Linked DNA regions of Arachidicoccus terrestris. The protein of the gene in region 2 interacts with the protein of the main gene of each other region in a pairwise test. Links are inferred from orthologs where the notes say so. Each region holds a gene or a part of one and is shown on either strand. Other genes may lie near its edges.

Evidence for each region.
Region 1: the proteins of dnaB (region 2) and dnaA interact in binary tests that used the Escherichia coli proteins (3 or more experiments, as listed by UniProt). The link is inferred for Arachidicoccus terrestris from one-to-one orthologs.

Annotation. Positions count from the first base shown.
Region 1 is NZ_CP083387.1:4,300,778-4,318,272, forward strand. What follows is about bases 14,320-17,217. They hold dnaA (chromosomal replication initiator protein DnaA), read right to left. Parts: upstream 16,537-17,217; coding sequence 15,103-16,536; downstream 14,320-15,102. Other genes in these bases: K9M52_RS16845 (hypothetical protein), read left to right, coding at 14,320-14,344; K9M52_RS16850 (DoxX family protein), read left to right, coding at 14,334-14,762. Also shown: K9M52_RS16775 (ribonucleoside-diphosphate reductase subunit alpha), read right to left, coding at 1-1,508; K9M52_RS16780 (ribonucleotide-diphosphate reductase subunit beta), read right to left, coding at 1,560-2,534; K9M52_RS16785 (hypothetical protein), read left to right, coding at 3,042-3,512; K9M52_RS16790 (hypothetical protein), read left to right, coding at 3,934-4,317; K9M52_RS16795 (sigma-70 family RNA polymerase sigma factor), read left to right, coding at 4,321-4,968; K9M52_RS16800 (NAD(P)-dependent alcohol dehydrogenase), read right to left, coding at 5,076-6,134; K9M52_RS16805 (hypothetical protein), read right to left, coding at 6,488-6,712; K9M52_RS16810 (MFS transporter), read right to left, coding at 6,932-8,539; K9M52_RS16815 (HlyD family secretion protein), read right to left, coding at 8,543-9,574; K9M52_RS16820 (TolC family protein), read right to left, coding at 9,620-11,050; K9M52_RS16825 (TetR/AcrR family transcriptional regulator), read right to left, coding at 11,104-11,685; K9M52_RS16830 (hypothetical protein), read right to left, coding at 11,724-11,864; K9M52_RS16835 (helix-turn-helix domain-containing protein), read left to right, coding at 11,871-12,755; K9M52_RS16840 (YdeI/OmpD-associated family protein), read right to left, coding at 12,831-13,391; more of K9M52_RS16845, read left to right, coding at 13,859-14,319; K9M52_RS16865 (lysophospholipid acyltransferase family protein), read right to left, coding at 17,299-17,495. UniProt on the Escherichia coli protein: Plays an essential in the initiation and regulation of chromosomal replication. Binds in an ATP-dependent fashion to the origin of replication (oriC) to initiate formation of the DNA replication initiation complex once per cell cycle.
Region 2 is NZ_CP083387.1:3,640,484-3,647,446, reverse strand. The notes cover bases 83-3,021. They hold dnaB (replicative DNA helicase), read left to right. Parts: upstream 83-732; coding sequence 733-2,310; downstream 2,311-3,021. Other genes in these bases: K9M52_RS14145 (TonB-dependent receptor plug domain-containing protein), read left to right, coding at 2,457-3,021. In the rest of the region: more of K9M52_RS14145, read left to right, coding at 3,022-4,892; K9M52_RS14140 (hypothetical protein), read left to right, coding at 5,072-5,485; K9M52_RS14135 (GH92 family glycosyl hydrolase), read right to left, coding at 5,617-6,963. UniProt on the Escherichia coli protein: The main replicative DNA helicase, it participates in initiation and elongation during chromosome replication. Travels ahead of the DNA replisome, separating dsDNA into templates for DNA synthesis.

The DNA.
Region 1 (17,495 bases), 670 kb from region 2 along the record:
ATGATTTCCAGCTGGCTGATTTCCTTAAAGGTCTTGAATACTTCTTTCTCTTCTGTGCTCAGCTCTTCCAGGTGCTGCACGCTTCCGTGATTCAACATGATGCTTCTCCAGGTGTCCTCATTGTCTATACCCTTGTCTGCAAGTAATTGCTTGAGATATTTGTTCTTGCGCATGAAGTTGCCCTTTGAAAGGCCTACTTTGTAATAATTGCTGCTGAATGGTTCAATACCTGGGGAGGTTTGCCCCAAAATAGCAGAGGAAGACGTTGTTGGGGCAATCGCCATAAGTGTGGTATTTCTTAAATTATAGCCGGTCAACATATCTGGCTCTCCATAAATCCATGCAAGATCTCTGCTGGCTTTTACTGCTTTTTCGCTGATGTCTTTGAAAATAGCAGAAGTCAGTTGCTTGGCCTGCATTCCCTCAAATGGAATCATGTTTTTCTGAAGGTATGAATGCCAGCCCAATGCACCCAATCCCAGTGCACGATGCCTTTTCGCGAATTTGTGCGCTGCTTCCAGGTAGAAATTATTCTCAGACTTTACGATAAATTCCTGCAGCACTGCATCCAGGAAGAATACAGCCAGCTTAACAGCATCTGTATCTTTCCATTCATCATAGAGTTCCAGGTTCATAGAAGCCAGGCAACAGATAAAGGATTCATCTTCCGTAGAAGGTAACATGATCTCTGAACAAAGATTCGACGCGTGAATCGTGAGGTCTTTATCTTTATATACCTGTGGTCTGTTTTTATTGACATTATCAGAGAAAAACAGATAAGGCAACCCTTTTTGCTGACGACTTTCCAGAACTTTGGCCCATATTTCCCTTTTCTTGGTATCACCGTCAATCATTTCCTGCATCCAGTAATCTGGAATACAGACGCCGAAAAACAGGTTCTGGATTGGATGCCCGATATCTTTGATAGAGAGGAACTCTTCGATATCACCATGGTCGATGTCCATATAGGCAGCAAAAGCGCCTCTGCGAACACCGCCCTGAGAAATAGTGTCCATCGCTGTATCAAAAAGGCGCATAAAGCTCACTGCACCGGTACTTTTACCATTGTCGGTAATTGAACTGCCTCTTTCACGCAGGGTGCCAAAATAGGCGGAGGTGCCGCCTCCTAATTTTGTCTGCATGATCACTTCACCCAGCTTATGCGTGATTCCTTCGATATTATCCGGAATATGCACATTAAAGCAAGAGATCGGAAGACCTCTTTCTGTACCCATATTGGCCCAGATCGGTGAACTCAGACTCATCCATCCTCTTTCTACAATCTCCTTGAAGGCATCCTTAAGTTCGGGCTTGTACAGTCGCTGGGCAACAGCTGAACAAATCCTTTCAATAGCTCCTTCTACAGTCTCTCCTTTTAGCAGATAACCGCTATTGAGTATCCGCTCACTTTCCTCATTTTTCCACCAGAGCTTTTCATGTTCATAGTTCTGAATTAAGGCCGGCCTTGGCTCGGCACTCAGCGTGGCTGCTTCAAATAAATTGGTCATGTGCATTCGATTTTATGTGTACACAAATATGTTGTGAATTCTTCGGTTTAATTAGAACAGATCATTTGCTGATATGCTCTTGTCATGTTTTGTATAATCTACGGGGCGTTTTGCAAAAAAGTCATCCAGCGTGTTGGAGAACACTTCTTCTTCAAACCAGACCATTGGGGCAATTTCTTCAGCAGTGACATTAAAAATAGCGGGGATGCCGATTTTAACCAGGCTTTCATCCGCTCTTTTCTTCATGAAGTTAGCAAGGTCATGCTTGTTGATGATCTCTATCTCTCCTTCACTAAAGATCCAGTCCAGGATTCTTTCTTCGGTTTCAATAGATTTCCTGACCAGATTACTGACATGCTCTATTGTTGCATCTGTGAAAATGTCCGGATATTCTTCTCTAAGCTGATTAACCAGGTAAATACCGGCATTGGCATGGACCTGTTCATCTACCGAAGTCCAGGCAATAATGTTACTTACGTTTTTCATCAATCCTTTAAAGCGGGTAAAGGCCAGGATGACTGCAAACTGACTGAACAGGCTGACATTTTCGATCAGGATACTGAACATAATCAAAGAGGTGGCGTATTCCTTTTTGTTATCAGAACTGGCTGTCTCCAAGGCTTCAGACAGATAGGCAATACGTTCCCGCATCACCGGTACGCGAAGCAGGTTCTCAAAATGATTGGTGTATCCTAAAACTTCCAGCAACCTGGAATAGGCCTCTGAGTGCCTGAATTCACATTCTGCAAAAGTGGACCCCAGACCGTTGATCTCTGGTTTTGGGAAATGATGATAAAGATTGCCCCAGAACGATTTTACTGCTACTTCAATTTGTGCGATAGAAAGCAGACTGTTTCTGATTGCATGCTTTTCCGCTTCATTCAGGTTTGAATGAAAATCCTGGGTATCTGCCGTAAAATCTACTTCAGAGTGTACCCAAAATGAAGTATTGATCGCCTGCGTGAATTTAAGTATTTCCGGATACTCAAAAGGCTTATACGCTACTCTTTTATCAAAAAGTCCCATATTATTAAGAATTTAAGTGTGAATAAGCTTCCTGTATCATTCAGATTATGATGCAAAACAAAATAACAGATGACTAAGGGATTGAACTGATTTTTCAGAACAAAGTCAAAGTTCATGATTCACAGCAAATTTTCTAATTAAAGAAATCAACAGGTGTGCATAATAAACTTGGGTTATTATATACCATATGAATCAGATGGTTTTATATATGAAGCAAACTTTACTATTAAGATCAGATCCATAGTTTCCGGACAGAAATCAGCGCTCAAAAATTATCTTTATACATGATTCTTTTAACTCCATTCTCTTTTTGTACATAGGTTAATAAGTATTATTTTTTTTATATCTGTTAAGTTGTATATATATACATTTATTTGCTCTGTTTTTATGATCAATATCTAATCTAAAACATAAGTGCGATATTACACATCTTTATTCGAAAATTGCATTTCTATTGACATATGTGTAGCGTTTATAATTTGAATTCCGTTCAATTCAAAACTTTTGATGATGAGAAAAATTTTACTTTTGTTCGCTGCGGCCATTTTTATTATGGGTGCCTGCTCCAAGAATGAACACCCGGTTATGCCGGTAGATCCAGTTGCCAAGAATATTATCGGCAAATGGGCGCTTAGTGATATCCCTGGCCTGGAAGTTACAATGATGAGTAGCGGTCTGCATGCTAATCTTTACAGTGATACCTTAATTTACACGGCAGATATGCATTTTATTGTTATTAATCACCAGGACTCTGCAGATCGGGGTGATTTTACAGTGGGGCACGGAGAAGCCATTAACGGTTTTGGCAGAATGCAGAGTTATGATAGCATTTTGTATCACTCTTCTTCTCTGGTCTTGGACGCGGTATACCGCCCTTCGGTTTACTTTAAACTTGATCGAGACACTTTAAGGATTAGTACTGCCTATTTTAAGGACAGTGCAGAATTTAGGCTTTATGCTAATTATGTCCGTCAGTAAGTTTATCTGATCTATGCCTTTTTCTATGGCTTAGCGTTTTTTTCATTGAATTAAAGCGTTTGCTGCAATTGGATTTTAAGGATTGCAGGTTCTTGGGTATTCCGGAGCCTATGTTACTGTCCCGCAAGAACCGGTAAGCGTCAGTCATCGAGTAGATCAGGTTCTTTCCATTATTATATCTGATTGTAAAGCATATCTTTCCTTGATTTTCTTTCTGTCGGAATTTGAAATCAGAAATGTGCGTCAAAACAGTAAAAACCAACAGGGAAAGTTGCCATAATGCTGTATTCCATCCTCTTTTACGGGAATAATTTAAACGAATTCACAGTCGGCAATCTATTGCAGACCAGGAGTTTAGATTGTATTGTAACCTTCTTGCTCTTTGCGGACTCTAATTGGGTATAAACTAAAATTTAATTTAATGAATAATCAAAATGAACAAGCGCCACTAGAGCCGATCTTCAAGCTTTTGAAATTTACTTTTGTCATTGTACCTATTGTAGCCGGTGCAGATAAGTTTACAAATCTGCTGACAGACTGGGAAAATTATCTTAATCCTACAATTGCCAGTATAATCCCGTTTTCAGCACATACCTTCATGATGATCGTCGGTATCATTGAAATAATTGCAGGTCTCATTGTACTCAAAAAGGCGCAAATTGGAGGTTATATTGTGGCAGCATGGTTAGCATTAATTGCTTTAACTTTGCTGGCGAGTTTAAGTTATATTGACGTCGCTGTCAGGGACCTCGTTATGGCAATCTCGGCTTTTGCTATGGCTAGGATATCTAAAATTACGGAATAAATCATGGCAGATACTCGGAGTTACGCTGATCAGGAAATTATAGAAAGAATCTTACAGGGAGAGAAGGCGTTATTTGAAATCATCGTCAGACGGTTTAACGCAGCGCTGTATAAAGTAGGGCGAACCTACAATTATGGGTTGGAAGATACAAAGGACCTGATGCAGGAAACCTTTATCAGTGCCTATAAAAATCTTTCAAAATTTGAACAACGCTCCAGTTTTAAGACATGGATTATCCGAATTATGTTGAACAATTGTTACCGAAAGAAAAATAAGTTAAGTTTTATCAAGGAATGTGAATTAGACCTCGACCATAATAGCGCTTCTATGCTTAAGGACACAAATAATGATACGAATGCATTTATCCAGCAAAGAGAGTTAGGGCATATCATAGAAGCAGCCCTTCTGAAAATACCTTATGATTACAGAATGGTTTTTTCTCTTCGGGAAATTAACGGATTGAATGTGCTAGAAACTGCACATCTGCTAAATATCAGCGAGTCGAATGTAAAAGTCAGGTTAAACAGGGCCAAGGCCATGCTTAGAAAAGAGATCTCTAAAGTCTATGCCGCAGATGAGCTTTTCGAATTCAACCTGATTCATTGCGATGAAATTGTGGATGTGGTGATGGATTGTGTCAATAGATTATAGGCCTCCTTGAGCTCGAGGGCGCATAGTTTGCTCATTTACGGTGAATCAGAACTTTATTGCTGGAAATAAAAGCGGGATACCTGAATGGCAGCCCGCTTTTATTAGTGTTATTTTCCTTTCAGACTGGCCATGTCAATAACGAAGCGGTATTTTACATCGCTTTTTAAAAGCCGCTCATAGGCCTTATTAATATCTTGCATTCGGATTAACTCTATATCAGAAGTGATGTTATGCTTGCCGCAAAAATCAAGCATTTCCTGGGTCTCCGCAATGCCGCCTATTGCCGACCCGGAAAGGCTTTTGCGGCTTACGAGTAAGCTAAAAGCGGCTACTGGCAATGGATGTTCTGGCGCACCGACAAGAGTAAGCGCCCCGTCTCTTTTCAATAAACTCAAATATGCATTGATATCGTGCTGAGCAGATACACAATCCAGAATAAAATGCAGTTTTCCCGCATTTTCTTTCATTTGTTGCCCGTCTGTAGATAGAATGACCTCATCGGCACCCAGGCGTTTGGCGTCTTCTGTTTTGGAAGAGGAGGTTGTTATGACAACTACATGTGCACCCATTGCCTTTGCGATCTTGACGCCCATATGTCCCAAACCGCCAATACCGACGATGCCGACGTTTTTGCCAGGCCCAACCTTCCAGTGCCTTAATGGCGAATAAGTCGTTATACCAGCACACAATAAGGGAGCAGTTGCCGCAAGATCGAGATTCTCAGGAATCTTCAATACGAAATCTTCATCTACCACAACGCGTTCCGAATAGCCTCCGAAAGTTTGATGATTTAGGTGTTTGTCATGACCATTATATGTCTGAATGTTGCCTTTTTCACAATATTGCTCTAGCCCTTCTTTACAGCTCTCACATTCCCGGCAGCTATCGACCATACAACCGACGCCTACCAGATCTCCTATTTTATATTTGGAAACCCCTTCACCTATTTTGGTTACCCTACCTACTATTTCGTGGCCCGGAACGTTTGGGTAAATCGTGCCGCCCCATTCATTGCGTGCCGTATGTAGATCAGAGTGACAAACGCCGCAAAACAAAATGTCTATCTCAATGTCTTTGGCTGTGACTTCCCTCCTATCGATTTGCATTTGCTCCAAATTTGCTTCGGATGCCCTGGTGCCAAATGCTTTTACAGTAAATGTGCTCATGTTATTTGAATTTAATTATTCTAGTTTTTGAAAAGTGAATTTACGGAATTTAAAAATCATCTAAACTGTTCTATAATGCTTTGTCTGATTTTTCGATTACTTTATAGTTTTCATCCTATAGTTGATGGGCTTATCTGTATTGCTGATTGGTAACTTTTTTTAGCCAAGTGGCCTGATCTTCTCCCTGATAATTGGTAATGGCAATATGCACCATTTTGTCTGTTGAAGTCGCTCCATGCCAATGTTCTAGGTTTTCAGGGATAGCAACTACCTCACCGGGGTGTCACCCAGATCTAAGAAAGTCAGCCAAAATATTGATAAAGACATTTTTAGCAATAGAGGATGTTTTTCCCCTAATTGATATACAAAGGCGGGAAAATGACTATACTTTCATCTATTTTGGTTTCTGTGATCAGGCTTAAATAACGTCTCACCTCGGTTGGTTTCTCTGCGTTATTCATTTTGAGAAGTAATTTCCTGGTAGCAGAGGATGTCTCCCTTAGTTTATAGCCATCCTGGTCATCACCGTTGATCCGCTCTCCATTTTTTAACCTTTTGAAAATATTTGTTGTTGCCATTTCTGTAGTTTTCTGCTATGTTCACTGGCAAAATTAAGAAGAAGGCTTTATATCAACTTTGCTGAAGAGCTCAATTGTCTTTGCTGTAGGGCTCAATTATTTTCTTTTCAATCAGTTAATTGTGAATATTCCCTTCCCTCCAATATGCGTTCCTATTTGTGCATAAGCTTCATTAACATGCCTTAGCGGCTCATGTCAAGATATCGCCTTTTATTAGTGTTACGCCTGTAGAGGCCTTGACGGCTGATTTCTGACATAAAGTGTCAGCCATTTGCCTAATCTGCATGCAAGCATGACCATCAATAGTACACCAATGGTAAAAGCCAGTATTTTAAAAATGGCCCTATCCGTTAAAAGAAGGCTCTGGATGGACATATCCCGGTGTAAGAATAGATGGGACAATCCCATTGCCTGGTCTGCAAAATACCCTTTTGAGGTCAGCATGGAAGATATCTTTGCCAGCTGGCTGTTGTAAAGGTGGTCTATAGGCGTGAAATGATTTAAAAAATTGGTATTATATGATTGGCTATAAAATTGCTGCAAACCATAAAAGCCGGCTGAAGCATTTAGAAGGCCGATAAATCTTGCCACAGCAGCTAAAGTAATGCCGGTAAATCCTGTATAGGAAGGAACGGATTCCAGGGCAAATATTGCCAGGGGGACAAAAAGTCCGCCTGAGGCGGCGCCTTGCAGCAGAACCGGGCCAATAAGAGCTTGAAAAGATAAATCATGGCCAATGATTAGATACATCCAAAAATTAAAAATGAATAAGCAAAGAAACCCACCCAGAAAAAGCAGCCGCATATATTGACGCTTCCGTGTTAAGATATAAGCAGATAAAGCCATAGTCAAGACCATGGCACTTACATTGGCCAGGCCCAGCTGCGCAATGTCCTGATTATTCCAATGGAGAACCATTCCGGTATAACCATAAATTAAATTGATACTGTCCTTTATCCCATAGTAGAAACCGAGAAGGGCCAGTGCGAGGATAAAACGTCGGCTCTTAAATACATGCAAATGAAGATAAGGTCTTTTTAACATACCTTGACGTACGACTAATAAGCATAAACATACCACAGTAGTAATGGTGGCAAAAAGACATTTGTCATTCGACAGCCAATCGTATTTTGGACCATAAATAAAAAGAAAAGCAAAGGCAGAGAATGTAGCTATAGACAATACAAAACTTTGCCAGTCAATTTGATAGAGCGGATATTTTTTGAAAGCCGCTTTGGCTTTTAGGGTTAAGAGTATGACGAGTATGGTTATAGCATTATAGGATATAAGATAGATGTAACTGCATTGCCAAGGCATATTATCTGCTATCCACGCACTAAATAAACCGACAATAACGACACTGGCCAAAACCGAACCATAAAAGATTGTAGACCCGATAACCAGTGCATATTGTTTTTTTAGGTGGCCGAATAGTATGGTTAATGAACGGCCAACGATGGAGCAGGCAATAAATCCAGACAATAATCGCAGAGCTAAAAATATATAAAAATCAGTAGTGATCAGACTCATGAAATTAACAGCAATGGCAACGAGCAAAACGACCAACAGGTATGGCTTCGGCTCAAAATACCTGATTAGTCTAAACTGAATAGGCAGATAGGCCAAAATGCCAACGTAGCTGATTTGAATGCTGAAAGTAACGTCTTCCGGCTCAATACCGAAATAAGACATTACATGATTTTTATTTAATGCAAATATGCCAAATTGGAACAGCCCTGAGAGCATAATGACGACTAATGCCAATATAATGAAAAAGCTTTTTGTATGCAGCCAATCTCTGAAATAGGGGGAATTGTGATGATTCATTTGTTACTTTTTAATGGTGACGCTGGCATTCATACCGACTCTTACTTTACGCAGATCCTTGTCAGTAAAACGTATTTTGACAGGTATACGCTGGGTAATTCTAACGAAGTTCCCCGTAGAATTATCAGCAGGCAATAATGAAAAGCTGGAACCGGTAGCTCCGGATATGGACTCGATGACGCCATGGAATAGATGGTTTGGCAGCCCGTCAATGGAGATGTTTACGGCTTGGCCTATTTGCATGCCAGCCACCTGCGTCTCCTTAAAATTGGCTGTTATCCATTTATTGTCTTCTTGAATGATATTGACCAAAGGCTGCCCGGGTTTTATCTGCATTCCTTCATTGATTTGACGTCTGCCTACCCTGCCATTGTACGGCGCAAGAATGGCGGTGTAAGAAAGATTCAAATGAGCGAATTTTAATTGCGTCTGTTTGTCTTTTATGACCGCTTCCAATATGGCAGATTTAGAGGTAAGTTCGTGGATTTGCGCAAAAGAGGTTGCTAGGGCGTTTTTGCTGGCACTGTAGTCACTATTGGCTATATCATATTTTGCTTTAACCTGTTCATATTGCTGTCCTGTAACTGCTTCTTCGGTCAAAAGTTTTCTATACCGGTCTATGTCCTGTTGCTGTTGCCAGAGCCGTGTTTTAGCCGCGTCAATATGATCCTTGCTGACTTCTGTTCCTGCCCTTGCTGTTTTGATAGCAGCATTGAGCGACGCTAACTGTGCTTCCGCATTATTAAGACCAGCTTCTGCTTCCTTGATTTTTAGTCTGTATTCTCGATCATCAAGTATTAATAACGTATCGCCTTTATTTACAACCTGATTTTCCTCAAACCGGATTGACTGAATATAGCCACCGGCACGTGCTGATACAGGGTTAATATATGCACTTACCTGAGCATCATTTGTCTGCTCGCTAGCGACTCTTTTGGAGAAAAAACTATAAAGGAAGATCGACACGATAACCATTATTGCTATTGTTACAATAGTAATTGAAAAATTCACAACTTTATGATTTGTTTGTTTCATAACTTATTATTTTATTGTAAGTGGATCAAATATTGAATATTGTCCTTAGAGCTTTCCAAGTGTGTAGCCAATTTTATAATACAGTAGCTTGCGGTCCATTTTGGCTTTTACCAGATCATAAGTCGAGGTAACCAATAGCTTATCTGCTTCCAGTAAATCTGTTAGAAGTGCGAGTTGATTGAAATATTTAAGTGAGACAATTTTGAGGTTGACATTAGCCTGTTGTATACTATGTATTGCGACTTGGATCCTTTCGCTGGATTCCTGATATTTTATGTTAAGCGCTTTGAGTTTTTCAGAAAGTTGCTGTTTAAAATTGGCCTTGTCAAGCGCTATGCTCATTAGTTTTATCTGTTCTGCTTTTACTATGTGTTTGTTGTGGAACAACGCAGAAATATCATACCCTGCCCTTATTCCGATAAAACCCACGGAATACCATCTGGCAATCGGTGGCGTGAATAATTGATTCGGGTATTGCAGCCCGTATGCACTGTATAATTGCAGTGACGGGAGGTAATCAGTTTTGGAGAAATGAATTCTGGCTGCCTGCAATTCCATGTTTTTATTGTATCTGCGAATGCCATAGGCATTATTCGTTCCTGAAAACAGATCATCAGCTGTTATGGGCACACCATCGGAAATAATAGCCGGGAAATCTTCTTCGACAGGTATAATAATAGTGCTATCGGGGAGCCCAATTAATATATTCAACTGCTGGTTGGCGATTTTTAAGTCGTTTTGTGCCTGTTTTAGGGACAGCTTACTGGAGGATAACCCCACTTCAGCCCTTAGCAAATCGCTTTTTGTGACGACTTGGTTTTTGTATAACGCCCGAATATTTTTTAGCCTGACGCCGGCCCTGTTGACCTCTTCGAGCAGTACGGTATCTAGCTGGGTTAACAGAATCATATCTAGATAATGAAAAATTGCCTGAAGTGTGATATCGCCTGTTAACTGCTGTGTGCCAAGAATATCCAGATCGCGATGTAGCTCGCTGAAACGAATATTTAATTTTTGTTTCCCTCCGTTGTAAATATTGAATGAAGCCTCTGCTCCCAAAGAGACGCTGTTCTGGTCAGGGTAGCGATCTACGCTGTGGGCGTCTGTCAATCCATCCTCATAAAGTGTAAGCCTGGAAAACCGTTGATAACTGGCCTTTATATTTAAGTGGGGTAAGGTATTATCCTTCGCGGCTTGCAGTAGGGCGGAACTGGCATATATCCTTTGCCGACTGGCCTGAATACTCAGATTTTCATTTTTCAGGCGCTCAATGACAGTTCTCAGTTTGAGTTTTATTCGTTGGGCGGTGTCTGGAGAAACCGGATACTGCTGAGCGTTTAACGTGTTGTTTAATGGATTAAAAATAGCAGTAATAAATATAATTAAAACTATTTTGAGAGAAGCTGGCAGTTTACGAATGCCAAAAAACAAGGCAATGCTTCTCTGCACGCGATAACTTGATTTATGGTTATGCATAATATAAATGATTTGCCTGAACGCTTGTTTTACATTCAGTGGTGTTAAAAAAGTCAGTCCGCTTTTATACGTTGACTAATGACTTGGAACTTATTATGACTTTCAATCGAAAGAAAGCGTTCCAGCTTGCTTGAATGGCGCAACGCCGGATGTACACTATAGAGTAGTTGAAAGTATAATTGAAACTGCTCTCCTGATCGGTATTCTGTCCAGTGCTTATCGATTGTTTCGGTATGGGAGATGGTGGATAATGTCTGCTTGAGAAATCGTAGTATACTGAATTTACAAACTGAATATGGTAAGATGGATAACTCTCTGAAAAACAGTTTCATGAAGTCTTGCTTCCCTGCCTCAAATCTGATCAGGGCATGCGCTATTAATTCTAGATAAGCCAATGTCGATATGTCAGGATCCGCTTTAACAGCGTTTAATCGCTTGTTCAGTTGGGAAAGTCGCCTGGCAAATATGCATTTATATAACCGCTCTTTAGTGCCATAATAGTGATTAATGGCTGCCACATTAACTTGAGCCGCTTCTGCCAGGAGGCGGATAGTAGTCTTCTGATAACCGTAACCGCAAAACTGCTTTTCCGCACAACGCAGTATTTTTCTTTTTGTTTCGTTGGCCTTACTCATTGTTCGTTCATTTATGTTCTATTGGCAAAACTTCAGTTTCATTCCCACAAGGCAAAATTCCAGCTATCCCGGTAGTTATTATCGACGATATCGCCTGTTGTTTCGTCAATCTTTCCTAATTTAGCATCGAGCGATCTGTGATCCCGAAGGCCACCGACCTGGATTCTTTCCTCAAACATAATTCTATGGACCCTCGAAAGCATATACCTCAATATAAACTGGAAAACCTTCAGCATTTTTTTGGCCAGATATCCAGCAAGAGGGACTATTTTTATATTGAAGCATCCGAAAGGATCTTCTTTGATCCGTTGCCTTTTAGAACAGAGACTTATGGATTGGGTTATCTCCAGAAAGGAAGTTTGGTATTGCAGACGGGGCTGGAAAGGGCCGTATTGACAGCGCCGACTGTGTTGGCCATGGGCCCCAGTGTTATCCGTAGCTTTGAGCCGTTCGGTAAGGCTCCTACCCTAAAGGTTATTTTTTTTACTGAGAATTTTTTTACGCAGAATCTGGCCGATGTCTTCTTTTTGAGCAGGTTTAGATATTTTGAGAATAATGAACGTCATGTTTTCGAATTGAATCCACAACAGAATAAACAGTTCCATGCTCAGTTTGAACAAGTGGAACATCTGTTATATCGCAAACATATGCATGAAACAATGATGCTCAGGGGGCACTTGTTGATCCTGATTCACGAATTAGATGGTATTTTTAATCAATTGGAAGCACTGTCTCCCTTTTCCAAGTCGGCTCATCTGAATTTGTTACAGTCCTTTAAGCAGATTCTTGCCAAGGATTTTAAAAAGCAGCATGCGGTAGAGTACTTTGCGGAACGGTTACACGTTACACCCAAATATTTATCAGAATATTTAAAGAAACATACTGGAAAAACAGCAGGTCAATGGATCATTCAGACACTTGTTTTGGAGGCAAAAGTTCTTTTATTACAAAAGGAATTAACGGTCGCAGAAGTGAGTAATGAATTAGAGTTTTCTGATCAGTCTGTATTTGGTAAATTTTTCAAAGTAAACACAGGGTATACACCGTTAGGATTTCGGAAAGCCTACTAGCCTGCAGGATTTTGGCGTATTTATGAAGAATATTTTATCAATTAGTTGTGAGATGTAGGCTGTATTATGGCCTTTCTATTTATATTTATCGTTCAAGCCTTTTCCTTCTTCTATCATCGGTTTTATTTTTTCCAGACGTTTCAGTTTGGTTTGTTCCAGTTTTGCATCATTGATATACATAATGTATTCCTTTTGCTTGCCCGGGGTGAGCATTTCAAATCCGGCCTTCAGCACTTTGTTTTTTTTCAGCTCGTTGAGAAGCAGGCCCGGAATGGGCAATGGCTTAAATTTTTCGGGTTGAATCTTCAGGCCTTTTTTCTCTATTTCTATGGCTTCCTTTATGTAAGCGGAAATTTTCGTTTCGTTAATTTCGCCTTTTGATGTGAAACGCCACTGCCGCAATGATTTGGTTTTTCCCTCCTGTGCGTTGATCAATACCTGGTATTTATCCTTAAGGAAGACGCCATTATAGAACCACAATGTAAAATGATGTTTAAAGCCGCCATAGCTGACCACGTTTCTCCCGTTATAGGTGAAAACCTCTGCCCCCCATTTGATCGTTTTCTCTAAGGGGTGTTTTGAAATAATGATTGCCAATATTTCTAACTCCTCTGTCCATTTTTTGCTATTTTGCATGATAGTTAGTTTGATGAATTAAGACTGTATTTTCTGACAGCCTGGCGGTGTTAAATCTGAAGTACTGGCTTTTATTCCTTTGTTTTATAAGGAATTGTCTGACGGCACGTCTATAACCTGAGATTAGCCTTAGTGCTTTCATAATGAATTCATTTTCATTTGTTTGAGTTTATAAGTTTCTAGCTTTTCCTCAGCGTGGAGATAAATTTCGTAAATTATACGTTATCCGCAAATTTTATAATTGTAGGAAGGCTTTACACATACCTTTTGAAAGTCTTTCTCATATATTGAAGTTGCAGATTTTGTACTTGTAAGAGGAAAATATAAGGGAGCCTAATGGCCAATACTTGGTAGACAATGAGTTCGTTTTGAGCATATATAGCCTGGGCGTCAGTAATAGTGTTTCTAAGAAGTCAAAATGGGAAATATGGAGCAGAAGTCCTAACTTTAAGCTAAATTAATGCGATATGAAATGTCTTTTCTTGGCGCTGATGGCGGTTGGGCTCTCAGCCTGCAATCAGCAAAATGACAATACAGCGTATTTGCAATCTCAGATAGACAGCTTACGGGTAAATAGTTATAAACCTGGATTTGGTGAATTTATGAGTAGTATACAGATCCATCATGATAAACTCTGGTTTGCTGGTCAGAATATGAATTGGGAGCTGGCTGACTTTGAGATGAGTGAAATTAGGGAGAGTTTGGATGATATTAAAAAATATTGTACTGACAGGCCTGAAGCGAATTCTATAGATATGATAGAACAACCCTTGCAAAATTTGGATAACGCTATCTTACATAAGGACAAGGAAGCATTTGTAAAGCACTATAGAGTACTTACGGCTACCTGTAATAGTTGTCATCAAAAAACGGCCCATGGATTTAACGTAATAACTATACCAACCGCTCCTCCGTTTACGAATCAGCTTTTCAAAATGCAAAATGAAAAATAGAATCTTACAAACGTCGCCAGTTCCAACAATGATTCCACGTTTGATTGTTGGTTTAATTTTTCTTTCTGAAGGGGTACAAAAGTTTATTTTGCCCGCAATAGTGGGGGCAGGCCGCTTTGAGAAGATCGGCTTTGTTTCTCCTGAATTTTGGGCCGGCTTCACGGGTATATTTGAGATTTTTTGCGGCATCTTGATCTTGCTGGGCGTATTTACGCGCCTGGCGGTCGTTCCTTTGCTGGTTGTTATGGGGGTCGCGTTCATCAGAACAAAAATTCCAGTTCTGGTGCATAAAGGTTTTTGGGCCATGGCACACGAATACCGGACTGATTTTGCATTGACATTATTGCTTTTATTTTTGCTGTATTTCGGTGGGGGGCGTTTTTCTTTGGATAGAAAGTATTTCGGTGGCAAACCATAATGCTTATCTGGTCTTACCCGGAGCCTTGAAGATTAAGAATGCAGCATGATCCCTTATTGGCGCCTTTTGGAATGGGATAGGATGGTATAAATACGATTGGGAAAATTAAAAAACCGCCTAAATTTTAATATTTAGACGGTTTTAGATCAACTTGAGTCCTACTCTTGCGGTGAGGGCGGGATTCGAACCCGCGGTACAGTTTAACCCGTACGGCAGTTTAGCAAACTACTGATTTCAGCCACTCATCCACCTCACCGGTTTTGCTGAAAACTCCATTCGTTGAATGGGAGGCAAAAGTAATTCGTGGTGATCTTATTTCCAAATTTTATTCGGTAAATTTTTACATCGACGCCAGTTGAACTTTCTGGGTGAGTTCCAGGACATTTTCCTTAAATATACTGTCTGTATCCATCAGATCTTTGACCGTCTGACAGCTATGAATGACTGTCGTATGGTCCCTGCCTCCAAAGTGCTCCCCTATCGTTTTTAGGGAGTTTTTGGTAAAGTTTTTCGACAGATACATAGTGATCTGCCTGGCCTGGACAATTTCTCTTTTTCTGGTTTTCTCAAGCAACCTGTTATATGGCACATCAAAATACTCACAAACCAGCCGCTGAATCGTATCTATGGTTACCTCCTTGTTGCTTGTCTTAATAATGTTTCTAAGTACCCTTTTGGCCAGATCAATGTCAATTTCTCTTTTATTAAGAGACGACTGAGCTAACAGAGAAATTAAGGCTCCCCTCAGTTCGCGGACATTGGTATTGATATTATAGGCGACATACTTGACAACTTCTGGTGACATAACAAGCCCTTCGTCGCGCATTTTCTGTTCAAAGATCTCAATTCTGGTCTCATAATCCGGCACTTGAATGTCGGCACTCAATCCCCAGCGGAAACGGCTCAGCAATCTGTCCTGTAGTCCGTCCAGATCTTTCGGGGATTTATCAGAGGTCAAAATCAGCTGTTTGCCGCTCTGCTGCAGGTGATTGAAAATCGCAAAAAAGGCATCCTGGCTCTTTTCAGCCCGATTAAAAAACTGAACATCATCAATCATTAATACATCTACCAATTGATAGAAATTAATAAAATCATTAATTTGATTATTACGACTGTGGTATTGAAACTGATTGATAAACTTCTCACTACTTACATATAAAACGACTTTATTGTGATGCAGCCGTTTTACTTCATTACCGATAGCGTGCAATAAATGAGTTTTCCCCAAACCGGAGCCTCCATAAATAAACAAAGGATTGAATGAATTATTGCCCGGTTTTTCTGCAACGGTTTTACCTGCCCTTCTGGCAACCCTGTTACAGTCTCCTTCCACAAACTTATCAAAAGTGTCCTCGCTGTTTAGCTGAGGATCGATCTGCATTTTTTTGATACCCGGAATTGCAAACGGATTCAGCTCGCTATTGCGGTTGATGCGCATGGGCAATTCAAGGGTATTGGATACATCTGACTTGGTTTGTGTAGAAGCCAGGTCCATATGTCCTCTACCGTTTGTATTGCCACTATCGATCATGATACGGTATTCCAGTTTTGCGTCCTTCCCCAACTGTCTTTTCAGCGTTTTAGCCAGTAATGTAACATAATGTTGCTCTAGGTATTCATAGAAGAAATTGCTGGGCACCTGAATCAACAAAATATTCCCTTTAAGCTCAATAGGAACAATCGGCTCAAACCAAGTTTTAAAGTGCTGCCATTCGACAATATCCTTGATGATATCAAGACAGTTCGCCCAAACAGATTCTGCCGTTTTATTCATAGTTACTTAAAAGTATTTATATGTTATTACCAATTTTAAGGGGGTAGAGGATTACAGAAATTCCTGCACAATCATCGTATCTTATTCCCGTAATTGTGTACGAAAGTGGGACAATAATGTTGAAAAAAAAAGTTTTTATTTTTAATTTTTTTGTGCATAGAATATTAATTAAATTCCTTCCAAATAAATTATTGATAAATTCGATTTTTCCCTTATCGGACGGGACTTCTACTCTACTTTTCTCTCTATTTTAATCAAAGTATAAATTTTGTTCATGCAAATTTTACAGGTAGATTAATTTCCCTCTTTTCACACCTCTGTTCGCGTCCTTGCTGCCGGTTTTCTGTCTGGCACCTCTTTCCGTTTGAATACTCTGACGGATGCAATTCTCATACCTATTTGCCCGCCGTACAAAAAATTACCAATGTCGACAACTTGCCGACCCGTTTGTGTAAGGAGAGTCGTCTATGTGACTATGCTTACACAAACGGGTATCTGGTAAATAGCGATAAAAAAGTATTAAAAAAATCCAGATGCAGAATCACTTCTCTGGCGCACATTTATTCTGGATGTTCTGCATCTTGCCATTTGCAAAGGGCAATCATGAATCGCTTTTTGCATCAACAGGGTCCACATTCGTGCCTGGCTCTCGTTAGGTCTTCTTATATTTAAAACAGCTGGCATTTTCTGGTGTTTCTAGTCTCTGTTATGTTTAAAGATAATCCAATTTAGGCCGATATAAATGCAGCTAACAAGATACGATTATTTTTTATAATTGATCAAAGCTTTTTCCATTTCTGTAAAAACTTTTTCTTTTAACGCAGCTACCTGCTTCAGGTCATAACCCGTGATGTCAATTTCCGGTAAATATAAAGTGCGACACTTTCCGGGAGACATCCTAAAAAGGCTCTTTTGCGGGATTCTGTTAGCAGTATCCAGAAATAAAATTGGTTTGATGG
Region 2 (6,963 bases):
CCTTTACTTCAGGTTTTACAGGCACTTCCGATGGAGCAACCTCGCCGTTTTTGTTTAGCGCTGGCTGCCCACCACAGCCAGACAAGTTTTTAACTTTTCCCGAATAAATCCTGGCGGGCAAAGGTAACGCTTCTTTCCATTCCCCACAAACTGCACAGTTATTGGAGGAAGGAAAGGCCGCTTAACTTAACAAACCGCCGGCCATTCCGCCCGCCGCCCGGTTATAGATTTTGGAGCAACTGCTTCCGGTCCGTCAATTTGAACTATTAATGACATCAGCAGTTAAAAACTGCCCATTTTTCTTTTTCGCCGGGCCAAAATTCCCAAAAAACACAGACATTTTCCTGGTAAAAAAAGACTCCCCGGGTATGAAATAATCTTTAAAAAATAGCAAAAAATCCGGCGGTGATCCTATTGATACAAGGTATTTCTTTTTGCACATAAGTTTGGGGATAAAATCTCCAATTTACTGTATAAAGCCAAAAAATAGTGGATAACTTTATAATATTTGTGCATATTCTTAGGAAAACTGTTAATATCTTTGTGCATTGGGTATGTAAAAATAATCAACTAAACAAAGTTTTTTGGCAATCCCAGCCTTCCTATATTCGCTCATCATAAAAGGTCATTTTAAATTTTTGTAACTAAATTGTTACCAAATTGCGATGACAAGACGGGAGGGTGATATTCCCTAGCAGAAAAGACAACATATACTTAAATTACTTTATATAAATGGACAATTTATCGAATATTAACCGCAAGGTCGGCCGTAAAAAGCCGTCTACCGACATCAATACAATGATGTATGGCAAGGTGCCCCCACAGGCAAGAGATCTGGAAGAAGCCATTTTAGGTGCGGTCATGCTGGAGAAGGCGGCTTTCGATAATGTCATTGAGATTATTCGGGCAGAATGCTTCTATGTTGATGCCCATCAGCGTATTTTTAAGGCCTGTGAAAAGCTGGCACAAAAGAATATGCCAATTGACATGCTGACCGTTGTGGAGGAACTCAAGGCCAGCGAGGAGCTGGACTTGGTTGGCGGTGCCTTTTATGTTTCCAAACTGACGATGTCAGTGAGCTCGTCTGCCAATATCGAGACCCATGCCCGTATCCTGTTGGAAAAGTTCATTCAACGCAAACTCATAGAAATCAGTGGTGAAATTATCACAGAAGCCTATGTAGAGAGTACAGATGTTTTCAACTTATTAGATGATGCGGAGCAAAAGATCTTCAATATCACCAATAATTACCTGAAGAAAAATTATGATGATATCGGAGATGCGCTGGCCAAAGCATTGGAACGCATTGATAAGCTACGGTTACAGACCAATGAGATTTCCGGAGTTCCTAGCGGCTTTGCCAGTCTGGATAAAGTGACCTACGGCTGGCAGCCCAGTGACCTGATTATTCTGGCGGCACGTCCCGCCGTGGGTAAGACAGCTTTTGCCCTGAACCTGATCCGCAATGCGGCTATGCACCCGACTAATCCGGTACCGGTCGCCTTCTTCTCTTTGGAAATGAGCTCGGCGCAATTAGTTCAGCGTGTACTCTCCGCCCAAAGTGAAATTAAACTGGAAAAGATATCCAGAGGTAATCTGGAGGAATATGAATACAAACAGCTGCAGGCTAAAGGAATAAAACCGCTGGAAACGGCACCTATCTTTATCGACGATACAGCCGCACTAAACATCTTTGAGTTCCGCGCCAAGGCGCGCAGACTAGTCAATAAAAATAAAGTCGGGCTGATCGTCATCGACTATTTGCAGCTGATGAGTGGTTCAGGAGACCGAAACTCCAACCGTGAGCAGGAGATCAGTACCATTTCCAGAAATCTGAAAGTATTGGCCAAGGAATTGATGATTCCTATTATTGCCCTCTCACAGTTAAGCCGTGCAGTGGAATCCAGGAAAGAAAGCAAGATCCCCCAATTGAGTGACCTTAGAGAATCGGGGGCGATCGAGCAGGATGCTGATATGGTGATGTTTATATACCGTCCTGATTATTACGAGATCAATAGTAATGAACATGGTGAATCTATTGAAGGAGAAACGTTGATTAAGATCGCCAAACACCGTAACGGTTCCCTGGAAACCATCAAACTCAGGGCTCGGCTTGATATCCAGAAATTTGAGGACGCAGGAGACAACGGCTTTAATCCGGGTAGTTGGCAGGCATTGCCGGCCGGAGGGCCAGGCGGTCCTGGAGATGGTGGCGCAGCCGGTAGTGGCGACGCGCAGCTTTTCATCAGCCGGCCAAGCAAAATGAATGAAGGTGAATTTGACGACGGCTTTGATGCCCCTCCGTTTTAGCTGCAATTCAACATTTTATTAAATGTATTTTTTAGAAAACATTATAAGATACCTGGCCTTACGTTAAAGCTACTATAGAAATATCCCTTAACTTCGAGGGATATTTTTTGTATATTACTTCATTTAATTATAAACCCACTGTACACATGAATCTGCGTTTTGGAAAAAATTTATTTAGGATGCTGTCGGTGTTCATGGCAGGCCTTGCAGCCGGCAGCACTCAATTTGCCAGCGCCCAACGCATCGATACTTTGATTAATAATTACGGTGCTAAATACCCACAAGAAAGAATCCATCTGCATTTTGACCGGCACAATTATGCGCCTAAAGATGATATCTGGTTTAAAGCCTACCTTGTATCGGGCATAATGCCCGATCAACTAAGTAAGACACTTTATGTAGACTTCAGTGATGAGACTGGTAAAATACTGGCCCATGACGCCTACCCTATAGCAAATGGAGCCACCAGGGGGCAGTTTTCGGTTCCCGATAGTATTCGTGGAAATCTGATACACGTGAGAGCTTATACAAAATGGATGCTCAACTTTGACACATCATTTTTGTTTAATCAAGACCTGACTGTAATTCAACCGGCCTCCAAACGCATCAAAGGCGAACCACCAGCGACAGTGGCCAAGTTATATTTTTTCCCCGAAGGAGGCGATCTGATAGCAGGTCTGAACACCCGTGTCGCGTTTATGGCCGAGAATCAGTACGGTCAACCGGTGAAAGTTGCCGGCGTGGTCAAAGATGGCGACGGCAAGGAAGTCGCTACCATCAAACCCGAACATGATGGCATGGGCAGTTTTCACATCCTGGCTAATGCAGATGCCACCTATACCGCTACCTGGACAGATGACAAAGGCGAAAGCCATACCACCTCGTTACCAAAAGTTAAACCCAGTGGAGCTTCTATTGTTGCCAAACCCACTCTAGGCTCTACTTTATTTGCCGTTCAACGTACCGAGAATGCACCGGAAAATTTTAAAACCCTGCATATCGTTGCTACTACCTATCAGCAATTGGTCTATATGGCCAATGTATCATTGAAGGACAAATCTATGGTCAGTGGTGCCATACCTACTGCAGCCTTCCCCAGTGGCATATTGCAGATTACCTTATTTGATCAGGCATGGAAGCCTGTTTCAGAAAGGATCGTATTTGTAAACAACGGTGAGGCTGAGTTTCATCCGGAAGTGGGGTTCTCGAAACTGAGTTTTGATAAAAGGGGACAAAATGAAATTGTGGTAAATGTACCGGATTCTGTTCCCGCCAATCTTTCTGTATCAGTCACAGACGCAACGGTCGGCGCTGACAGCTCCAGCAACCTGATCTCCCGGATGCTACTGACTTCCCAAATCAAAGGCCGCGTTTTCCACCCGTTTTATTACTTCTCTGACACAACGGATGCAATCCGTCAACAGCTTGATCTGGTCATGCTGACACATGGATGGAGAAGGTATAACTGGGATCGACTCATGCAACATGAAGACCCAAAAATCACATATCCAGCCGATACCAATTACCTGACTTTCTCGGGCAAGGTTTATGGCGCCTCTCCCGCTCAAATCGCTGCCAGCGGCACACTAGTTGCCATCACAAAATCCAAGCAAGATACGGCCGGAAGATTTATCATGGTGCCTTTAGAGCGCGATGGTTCATTCAACGATCACAATACCATCTTTTTTGATTCTCTGCAAGTCTATTACAAATTTGCAGGTAAGAAAAATACCATGGAACGAACCGCGACCATCAATTTTATGCCGGATAGGCTTAAATCACCCGGCGAGGTAAAAATGGATATCAATGATATTATTAAGGCCCGGGTTTACGATACCACTGGACTTGCCGCCAGCAGACGGCTCTATGATCAATATTGGGCGGCCACCCATATGGAAACCAACCTGGAAGATGTAAAGGTGACGACAAAAGCCAAGTCGCCGGAAGAAAAACTCAATGATAAATACACCAGCGGGCTATTCAAAAGCGATAATGGCTACACATTTGACGTGATGAATGATATCGCAGCGCAGGGTTCATTTAATATCTTTAGTTATTTGCAGGGCCGGGTAGCCGGGTTGCAGATAAGCAACGCGCAGAGTGGCACCCCAAGTATGACCTGGAGAGGCAGCTCTCCGTCACTTTTTCTGGATGAAATGCCGATCAGTGATGCCAGCCAGCTTTCCAATATCAGTATGAATGATATTGCTATGGTGAAGGTATTCAGACCTCCCTTTATGGGCGGGTTCGGGGGTAGCCCGGGAGGCGCCATTGCCGTCTATACCCGTAAAGGCGGCGATGTACAGAGAGAAAAAGGCGAAGGTATGCCGCATAAAACGATTGCCGGTTACTCTTTAATCAAAGAATTCTATGTACCGGATTACCTAAGCCTCACTCAGGACAGGAGCAAGACAGATGTTCGCTCTACTCTTTACTGGAACCCGCTGATCATGACCACACCCCAGGATCATGAACTGCGTTTTAAGTTCTTCAATAATGATATCACAAAGTCCTACCGGATCATTCTGGAAGGCATGAACAGTGAGGGGCAGTTCACCCATATAGAAAAAGTGATCCAATAGCCTATAAAAATAATTTATAATATAAACTGCCGTCCCATCCCGTGTTCGGCAGTTTTTTTATATTCCAGGTTCATCCTCGTAGAAATAACGAAAATTTATTAAGGAGAAATGCCAGAATTAGATTGATTTTCATTAACTTGTTCATACATTTTTTTAAACCTTAAAACCCGATTAAAATTATGAGTGAACAAAATAATCAGCAGGAGGAAAAGAGCTTCTTTGATAAAGCTAAAGAAGGCCTGTCTCATTTAAAGGACAAGGCTGAAGAAACCTGGGAAAACATTGAAGATAAAGCTGAGGATATTTGGGATGCTACCAAAGAAAAGGCCGGCGATGCCATGGATGCCGTTAAGGAAAAAACTGCTGGTCTCGGTGACAAAGCTGAAGACGCCTGGGAAAATTTAAAAGATAAGACCCAGGAAACAGCAGAGAACCTGAAAAGCAAAATTAATGGCACCGAAGCTGAAGCGGCTGCCAAAGCCAGCGATGTAGTAGCAGACGCAGCCAGCAAAGCCAGTGACGCTGCTAATGCAGCGGCAGATGCCGCCAAAAACGCAGCTGATAACGCCGGCAAAACCTCCCCTTCTGCCTGACTTATCGGTTAGTACATGAGCATAAACCTGCTACAGGGTAAAAAAAGCAGCTATTTTCAGACCAGATTTGAAAATAGCTGCTTTTTTAAGAGAAGTAAACCAACATTAGAATTATGCTCAGTGGGCTTGCTTTATTGGTCTTTCGGGCGATCAGATGGCGCCGTACCAAAATCCTTATTAGGTGTTGCCCCCATGGTGAATTCCAACGTACCTCCACTAATGATATCCTTATAGGTAATGTAAGATTTAGCATAAGGCTTCCCGTTGAGTTTTACGGCCTGAATATAAATATTTTTACCAGTCAGTTCACGTGCAATTACAGTAAAGCTCTTGCCACCACCCACATCAACTGTGGCCTTGTCAAAAAATGGTGTGCCAAAGACAAATATGCCGTTTGCCGGGTTGACCTGATAGAAGCCCAGCGATGAAAGGACGTACCAGCCACTCATTTCTCCACAGTCATCATTACCGCAAAGCCCGTCTGGTTTGTCTGTATAGAATTTTGTAGCGATCTCGTTTACTTTTTCCGCGGCCTTCCAGGGCTGTCCGGCATAATCATAGAGATAAGGTACATGATGCTCAGGTTCATTTCCTTGTGCATACATACCAATCAGTCCAGAGATATCCGGAGAGGCTTCAGCGCCCATATCGCCCTTTACAATAAACAAACTGTCGAGTTTCTTGGCAAATGCAGCATCTCCGCCAAACAGACCGATCAGACCATGTACATCCTGTGGCACCAGCCAAATATACTGCCAGGCATTTCCTTCTGTATAATCGTTCTCTCTGTGTACAGACTGGAACGGGTTAAACGGCGTTCTAAAATGACCATCAGACATGACACCCCGCATAAATCCAGTGGTTGAATCAAAATACCTCTTATAATACTGGGCTCTTTTTGAAAACGTATCATAAATATCCTGCTTGCCCAGCTTTTTAGCGGCTAGCGCAATACTACCATCATCCACAGCATATTCCAGCGCTTTGGATACCGCCTCATTTTCCTTATCCGCAGGGATATATCCCAGCTTCTTAAGATAGTTCAGTCCAAATTCATCAGTATTGGCCGTTTTGACCAAAGCCTCCATTGCTAAATCAGTATCAAATCCGTCAATCCCTTTAACGATCGCATCTGCAATCACAGGGGCTGCACTATAACCGACCATGCAATTGGTTTCATTGCCCATCAGGTGCCATACCGGCAATTTTCCCTGTTGCTGATAAATGGCCAGCATGGATTTTACAAAATCCACGACCCGATCCCTTTCAATTAAAGTATAGAGTGGATTTAACGCTCTGTAAGTATCCCATAAAGAGAAAACAGAATAATTCTGAAAGTCAGCTTTCTCATATACTTTCTTATCAGTACCCCGGTAACTGCCGTCATGATCGTTAAATAAAGCCGGATCGATCATAGAATGATATAGAGCTGTATAAAAAACCCGCTTCTTGGCAGTATCAGGTGTCTCGATCTTTAT